Regions from separate parts of the Rhodococcus sp. P3_B8 genome, predicted to be linked through region 2. Evidence: riboswitches for the same ligand, from Rfam matches in the RefSeq annotation. Region 2 holds a riboswitch; the other holds the start of a gene.

Region 1 (4,208 bases), on a different contig from region 2:
AAATGCACGTGATCGGAGTTCGTGTCGAGCAACCCCAAAGTCAACCTGTTCTGCTGTTGCGTGAAACCGACGGCGAGCGGTACCTGCCCATCTGGATCGGCCAGACCGAGGCCACCGCGATCGCACTCGAACAGCAGGGCGTCGAGCCTGCGCGTCCGCTGACCCACGATCTCATCAAGAACCTGATCGAAGCCTTCGGTCGCACCCTGAAGGAAGTTCGCATCGTGGACCTGCGCGAGGGCACGTTCTATGCCGACCTCGTGTTCGACCAGAACACCCGCGTCTCGGCCCGCCCGTCCGACTCCATCGCCATCGCACTGCGAATCGGGGTGCCGATCTTCGCCGAGGAAGCGGTACTCACGGAGGCCGGTCTGGTTATGCCCGACGAGCGCGAGGACGAGGTCGAGAAGTTCAAGGAATTCCTCGAGTCCGTGTCGCCGGACGATTTCAAGGCAACCGACGGCTAGTTTGCGCCGTCGGAAAAGCCTCGGGCGCGGAGTAACGGTTGAGGTTCCTCCGGCGCGTTGCGTTGACCCCGTCTCTTCGGAGTCATAGCGTTCAGTGCAGTGATTTTCTGCCCTGCAGATTGTATCGGGCGTACGCTGAGTAGGTTCAGGGTACGGACTTGCTCGATGTCACTGGTGGCGCTTGCGCCGCTCGATGTGCTGTGGCTGTGCCGCGGGCACTGGCGACGCGCGTCACAGGCGCACTGATCGTCGGGTTCAGTGCAACATGCGAGAGGGAGTAGTCAGTGGGAGATCGGCCGCAGGAGAATGCGCTGAATCTTGCGCCCGGCGACAACGTTGCCGAGTCCGAATTCAGCTCCGAGGAGATCCAACCGGGCCTCTTCCCGGACGATTCCGTGCCCGACGACCTCGTCGGATACCGCGTCCCCATCGCCTGCCAGATCGCGGGAATCACCTACCGCCAGCTCGATTACTGGGCTCGCACGTCGCTCGTCGTGCCGTCCATTCGTGGCGCAGCAGGTTCGGGCAGCCAACGGCTGTACTCGTTCAAAGACATCCTCGTCCTCAAGATCGTCAAGCGTCTGCTCGACACCGGAATATCCTTGCAGAACATCCGAGTGGCCGTCGACCACCTCCGTAAGCGCGGAGTGCGGGACTTGGCCAAGATCACACTTTTCTCGGACGGGACCACGGTCTACGAGTGCACGTCCCCCGAAGAGGTCGTCGATCTGCTCCAGGGCGGGCAGGGTGTCTTCGGTATCGCGGTGAGCGGTGCGATGCGCGAACTGACCGGCACCATCGCCGATTTCCCGGCCGAGCGCGCCGATGGCGGCGAGAGCGAACAGAGCCCCGAGGACGAACTGGCGTCGCGACGCAAGAACCGCGCGAGCCGCAAGACGGGCTAGCCCGCATCCATCGGAGCGCGGCGCTGCCTGCGCCGCCATCTGCAGCCGTGACATAGACTGGCGGTGCGTCGACGCCGTGCGGGAGAGTTCCGGGCACCGCAAGCACAGAAACATCGTGTGTGCGGGAGTTCGGGCGCCGAAGGAGCAACACCTCCCCGTCAATCTCTCAGGCAGACAGGACCGTGCGGGCTCCGACGTCTCTGGAAAGCGGTGGGAGCACCCACCCGCCCACGGGGAAAGGGCCGTCTTCACACCCGAATGACGGTACCGAATCTCTCAGGCGCTCGATTCGAGCAGGCGACAGAGGGGGAGGGACGTTCCGCTACGCGGGGCGTGTCCTGATCCTCCGAACTGCTTGGGAGTTGTCGTGATCGACGCTGGAAGCCGTACATTCGCCGATCGTCATGTCGGCCCGAACGCTGCGGAACTCGCGCACATTCTCGAACTGGTCGGAGCCGATTCGCTCGACGACCTCGCGTCGAAGGCCGTCCCCGCCGTCATCCTGGACGGGGTGACGGGCGGCATCGCCGACGGCCTCGACGCGCTGCCTGCACCGGTGTCCGAGCACGAAGCGCTCGCCGAACTGTCCGCACTCGCCGCGCAGAACACCGTGGCGACGTCCATGATCGGTCTCGGCTACTACGACACCCTCACCCCGCCGGTGCTGATCCGGAACATCATCGAGAACCCGGCCTGGTACACGGCCTACACGCCGTACCAGCCCGAGATCAGCCAGGGCCGCCTCGAAGCGCTCCTCAACTTCCAGACGATGGTCGCCGACCTGACCGGCATGGAGGTCGCCAACTCGTCGATGCTCGACGAAGCCACCGCCGCCGCCGAGGCGATGACGCTGCTGCGCCGGGCGAGCAAGAGCAAGTCCCCGCGGTTCGTCGTCGACGCCGACCTGTTCCCGCAGACGCTGGCCGTCGTCGAAACCCGGGCCGAGCCGCTCGGCATCGAGATCGTGGTGGCCGACCTGTCCGCCGGCCTTCCGGACGGTGACTTCTTCGGCGTCCTCGCGCAGATGCCTGGCGGGTCCGGCCGCATCGTCGACTACACCGACGTGATCGCCGCCGCCCACGAGCGCGGCGCACTGGTCGCGGTCGGGGCGGATCTGCTGGCACTCACACTCCTCACCCCGCCCGGCGAGATCGGGGCCGACGCCTGCTTCGGCACCACCCAGCGGTTCGGTGTCCCCATGGGCTTCGGTGGCCCGCACGCCGGTTACCTCGCCGTGCACACCAAGCATGCACGTCAGCTCCCCGGCCGTCTGGTGGGCGTCTCCGTCGATGCCGACGGTGACAAGGCGTACCGGCTGGCGCTGCAGACCCGCGAGCAGCACATTCGCCGCGAGAAGGCGACGTCGAATATCTGCACCGCTCAGGTGCTGCTGGCGATTCTGGCGGCCATGTACGCCAGCTACCACGGCGCCGAGGGACTGAAGGCGATCGCCCTGCGCGTGGCGAACACGGCGCACTCCCTGGCCGCCGCGCTCCGCAGGACCGGGGCCGTCGTCGTACACGAGCACTTCTTCGACACGATCCTCGTTCGAGTCGCCGGCAGAGCCGCGGACGTGGTGGCGAAGGCGAAGGACGCCGGCATCAACCTGCGGTTCGTCGACGCCGATCACGTCGCCATCGCGTGTGACGAGGCCACCACTGCCGACGACGTCGCCCAGGTGCTGGCGGCGTTCGGCGGCGAAGGCGCCGTGACCGAGGAAGCGGGCACGTCCGTCCCCGACGCGCAGCTCCGCGGATCCGACTACTTGCAGCACGAGGCCTTCACCCGGTATCGCACCGAGACGGCGATGCTGCGCTACCTGCGGGCGTTGTCCGACAAGGACATCGCACTCGACCGCAGCATGATCCCCCTCGGTTCGTGCACGATGAAGCTCAATGCCACCGCCGAGATGGAAGCGATCACCTGGCCCGCGTTCGCCGGACTGCACCCGTTCGCGCCGACCGGGGACACACCGGGAATCCTCCGCATCATCAAGGACCTCGAGAACTGGCTCGTGGCCGTCACCGGCTACGACGCGGTCAGCCTGCAGCCGAATGCCGGTAGCCAGGGCGAGTACGCGGGGCTGCTCGCGATCCGTAACTACCACCTCAGCCGCGGAGACGACCACCGCGACACCTGCCTCATCCCGTCGAGCGCCCACGGCACCAACGCCGCATCCGCGGTCATGGCCGGGATGCGCGTCGAGGTCGTCGCCTGCCGCCCGAACGGTGACGTGGATCTGGACGACCTGCGGGCGAAGATCGCCGACCATGCCGAGCGCCTCGCGGCGATCATGATCACCTACCCGTCCACACACGGTGTGTACGAGCACGAGATCGCCGACATCTGCGCCGCCGTCCACGACGCCGGCGGCCAGGTGTACGTCGACGGCGCCAACCTCAACGCCCTGGTCGGCCTGGCCCGTCCCGGCCGGTTCGGCGGCGACGTGAGCCACCTCAACCTGCACAAGACGTTCTGCATCCCGCACGGTGGCGGTGGCCCCGGCGTCGGTCCGATCGGTGTGCGGTCCCACCTCACGCCGTTCCTGCCCGGACATCCGCTCGCACCGGAACTCGGCACAGCCGGACCGATCTCCGCGGCCCCCTACGGCAGTGCGTCGATCCTCCCGATCACGTGGGCGTACATCCGGATGATGGGCGCCGTCGGGCTGCGCCGCGCAAGCCTGACCGCCATCGCCTCGGCCAACTACATCGCGCGCCGCCTGGACGAGTACTTCCCGGTCCTCTACACCGGCGAGGGCGGAATGGTGGCACACGAGTGCATCCTCGACCTCCGGCCGATCACCAAGGACACCGGTGTGACCGTGGACGACGTC
Region 2 (4,208 bases):
CCGACGGCACGCCGATCGCCTCGGCGAGCAGACCGAAGTCCTCCGAGCCCATCATCGGAGACGACGGCGTGACGTTGTTCTCGCCCAGCACTTTCTGCAGCTCGGCGACGAGTTCGGCGGTGGCGTCGGGATCGTTGTAGTTGCGCGGGAACGTGTACAGCTCCTCGATCAGCGGCTTCGGCGCCCCGGACGCGTCGGCCTCGGCGTAGATGATGCGGCGCAGCGCGGCATTGACCTGCTCACGCACCTCGGGGTCGAGGGTGCGCACGTTGATCGTGAACTCGGCCCGGTCCGCGATGATGTTCTCCTTCAGCCCCGCATGGAACGTGGCGACTGTGACGACCGCCGGCTTCATGGGGTGAACTTCGCGGGACACGATGGTCTGGATGCGGTTGATCATGTTGACGCCCTGGATGATCGGGTCGATCGAATCCTGGGGCTGGGAGCCGTGCGACCCCTGGCCGTAGACGGTGACCTTCAGCGAATCGGCCATGGCCATCGCGTCGCCGCTCGTGACGTGCACGGTGCCGGCCAACATCGGCCCGACGTGCTGCCCGAAGACGATCTCCGGCTTGGGTGCCCGGTCCCACAGGCCGTCCTCGACCATCGCCTTCGCCCCGGCGGCCGTTTCCTCGCCGGGCTGGAAGAGGAACACGATCGTTCCGGCCCACGCCTCCCGCGCGCCTGCGAGCAGTTCGGCGACGGTGAGCAGGGTGGCCACGTGTGTGTCGTGGCCGCAGCCGTGCATCACCGGCACCTCGGTGCCGTCGTCGAGGTGTCCGGTGGCGGCGCTGGCGTAGTCGACGCCGGTGTCTTCCGCGATCGGCAGCCCATCGGAATCGGCGCGGAAGGCCACCGTGGGGCCCTCACCGTTGGTCAGGACACCGACCACTCCGGTGCCGCCGCAGACGAACGTGTCGATCCCGAGGGCGACGAGGGAACTCTGGATCAGCTCGGCGGTCTTGTGTTCCTGCATGGACAGTTCCGGGTGCGCGTGCAGGTGGTAGTAGAGGTCGTGCATCTTCGTCCGCAGCTCGTCGGTGAGCGCAATCGGCAGGTCGGTCATGGAGCCTTCTTTCGAATCAGGTGAAGGTGAGATATCTCCGCGTATCGATTCTTACTCGATGGTCGCGAGCTCGGCCGGGCTCTGGTCGTTCTTGTTCCGCAGGAACCAGGCGAGGACCGCCGTCACGATCACCGCGATGGCGGTGGACGACAGCGCGAGGCTCGGCATCGCCGGAACCACGACGAACGTGACGACCGCGGCCACCAGCAGCGCGACCACCGTGGCCCGGGGCTGCTTCATCGACACGATCGCCTGCACGAGGACCGCCCCCAGGACCGAGGGAAGGATGTAGGAACGGGTGACGGTCACGATGTCGGCGGGAATCACGCTGATCAGCCAGGTGCCGAGCAGCCCCACGAACACGGCCAGGGACACGAGGTGCACCATCGCGGCGCCGCAGATCGCCAGGACCGCAGCCAGTTCGGCCCGCTTGGTTCCCGGTTTGGCTCCGATGTTCGTCTGCGCGATCAGCGCGGCCGGCAACAGCTTGTTCGCGATGTTGCCGATCATGAACGCCTGGTACATCGCGGCCGGGCCGAGGATGGGGAAATAGGTCAGGGGTTCGACCAGCCAGATGATGAAGAATGTCCCGGCCACCGCGGCGAACGCGGTCCACAACTGGCCTGCGGTGACGTTTACCTCACCCGAGAACACCAGGTACAGGGGCGCACCGATCGACAAAAGCAGCCCCACGATCATCGTGATCCGACCCCAGCGGGACGTCGTCTTGTCGAACTCGGCGAGTTCACGCGCGCCGGTGGACACCGTTACGGCTTCGTCGGTAGTCATCGAAAAGTCCTTTCCGTGCGTGTCGTGAATCAGGAGGTGACCAGGTAGGTGACGGTGAGGGCGACGAGGATCGAAATGCCCAGCCCCCATTCACGGAGCCAGCCCTTGCCGAACGTCCGGGCCACGAACAGGCAGATCCCCATTGCGACCGCGGAGGCGGCGAACGCAACGATGTGATAGCTGGACTTCGTGAGTTCCTGGAAGCCCAGCGACGCGAACGCGCCGATCAGGGCCGCGGACGGAACGACCGCCATCAACGCCGGATTCACCGTGCGGATCTTCGCGTCACCCCGCTTGAGCAGCGGGGTGAGGACGAGCGCGGACAGCATCCACATCACGCCGCCGATGCTCATCGCGAAGAATGCGACGACGAAGACGTTCTGGGTGTAGGTGTCGGTACCGAGTTTCGCGCCCATGGAGTCGGCGGCGATGCTGGCCGCGGACACGTCGTACGCGGCGGAACCGATCAGGCCGATGCGGGCCAGGACGGCGGGCGTGCCGAAGAGGGCGAGCAGGGCGATCGCCACGAGGCAGACCGCCAGGGACGGTCCGATCGCCGAGACGGCGCCGGAGCGGAACGAGACTTTCATGTCTTCCGGCGACATGTCCGCGACGGGTGCCACCTTGCGGACCGCGGTCATGTAGATCGCCGACTGCACGACTATGACGACGAAGATGCCGGCAACGGCCACCCAGAGAACTGGCGAGTTGGCGACAGCCATGATGTCCGTGGATGCCCCACTAGCAGTCACATTCATGAATCTCCCAGGGAGAGTGAGCAACCGGTGAACCGATTGCTCGAGCGATGTGAGGGTGATCCGGTGGATCACCTCGGCTGACACCCGCTCTGTTCCGTAACCTGAGAGTTTGGAGACACACTCGTGCGAGTGGTCATCGTGCCCCGTCGGTGAACGTGCCGTTACAGCCGACACGCTGCTCTCCAGAGTTCCCGACCCTGACTGTCCTGGTGCCTGAGAGTTTGTGGGTACTTGCTCCTTCGGCGCCCGGGACACGGTCCCGGAACTCTCCAGCCAGGTTCATAGGGAGAAACCATCGAGATGGTTCCGAATCGAACTGACTCGAGACGTACTGTTCCGCAGACGTATTACGAAAGCATGACTTCACCGTTCCGGCGTGTTAACTCACAGCAGTTCCTGGTCGGAAATCGCCAGTGCGCGTTCGCATGCCGAACACCCCATGTGAGTGGCAAAGCGTGCGCCAGCACACTTTGCCACTCACATGGGGGTCAGCCGTGGACGTGGAGTGGCTTGCCGGCCACTGCCATCAGTGCCTCACCGAGCGCCTCGCCCTGCGTGGGGTGGGCGTGCACGAACTTCGCCGCCTGCGCGGCGTCGACCTCGAAGTTGTAGAGCAGCTGCGCCTCACCGATCAGCTCACCGACACGGTCGCCGACCATGTGCACGCCGACGACGACCCCGGTCGGCGCCACCACGAGTTTGACCGCCCCCGACGTCTTGAGGATCTGGCTCTTGCCGTTGCCGGCGAGGTCGTAGGTGACGGTCTCGACGGTCTCGCCGAACTTCTCCTGGGCCGCGGTCTCGGTCAACCCGACGGACGCGACCTCGGGGTGGGAGTAGGTGACCCGCGGGATGCCGGTCTCGTCGATGACCTCGGGACGGAGCCCGGCGATTTCCTCCGCCACGAAGATGCCCTGCTGGAACCCGCGGTGGGCCAGCTGGAGCCCGGGGACGATGTCGCCGACCGCGAAGACGTTCGGGACCGTGGTGCGCAGTCGATCACTGGTCACCACGAAGCCCTTGTCGAGCATCACTCCGGTCTCCTCGTACCCCATGGACGCGGTGTTGGGTCCGCGCCCCACTGCGACCAGCAGGACGTCGGCGTCGAGTACGTCGCCGGAGTCGAGGGTGACGGACACCGCGTCCTCGTCCTGCGTCACCTCCGTCACCCGCACACCTGTCTTCGCGGCGATCTTGCGGCGGCGGAATGCCCGCTCGAGGTACTTGGAGATCGTCTCGTCCTCGTTCGGCACCAGCCGTGGCATCGCCTCGACGATCGTCACCGACGCACCGAACGACGCCCAGACACTGGCGAATTCGACGCCGATGACGCCGCCGCCCAGGATGATCGCCTTCTTCGGGACGGACGGCAACACGAGAGCCTCGTCGCTGGTGACGACCCGGCCGCCGATGCTGATGCCGGGCAGCGTCTTCGGCGACGACCCCGTTGCCAGGACGACGGCGGCGCCCGTGATCAGCTCGTCGTCGACCTCCACTCCGTTGGGTCCGACCAACCGGCCGCGGCCGTTGACGACGGTGATGCCGTACGAGTCGACGAGGCCCTGCAGTCCCTTGTGCAGTCGGGTGACGATGGT

The links. A riboswitch is a leader RNA that binds a small molecule or an ion and turns the genes downstream of it on or off. The one in region 2 is predicted to bind glycine.
Region 1: another riboswitch for glycine. It lies ahead of gcvP (aminomethyl-transferring glycine dehydrogenase); the one in region 2 lies ahead of AC1D1G_RS12040 (DUF5058 family protein).

The regions. Positions count from the first base shown of each region.
Region 1 is NZ_JBFUGT010000018.1:11,082-15,289, forward strand. Features, by position in the region: gene AC1D1G_RS09945 (bifunctional nuclease family protein) at 1-467, shown strand, start outside; gene AC1D1G_RS09950 (MerR family transcriptional regulator) at 752-1,372, shown strand; glycine riboswitch at 1,442-1,565, shown strand; gene gcvP (aminomethyl-transferring glycine dehydrogenase) at 1,740-4,208, shown strand, end outside.
Region 2 is NZ_JBFUGT010000023.1:62,323-66,530, reverse strand. Features, by position in the region: gene AC1D1G_RS12050 (amidohydrolase) at 1-1,066, opposite strand, end outside; gene AC1D1G_RS12045 (hypothetical protein) at 1,118-1,855, opposite strand; gene AC1D1G_RS12040 (DUF5058 family protein) at 1,885-2,613, opposite strand; glycine riboswitch at 2,701-2,801, opposite strand; glycine riboswitch at 2,805-2,896, opposite strand; gene lpdA (dihydrolipoyl dehydrogenase) at 3,102-4,208, opposite strand, start outside.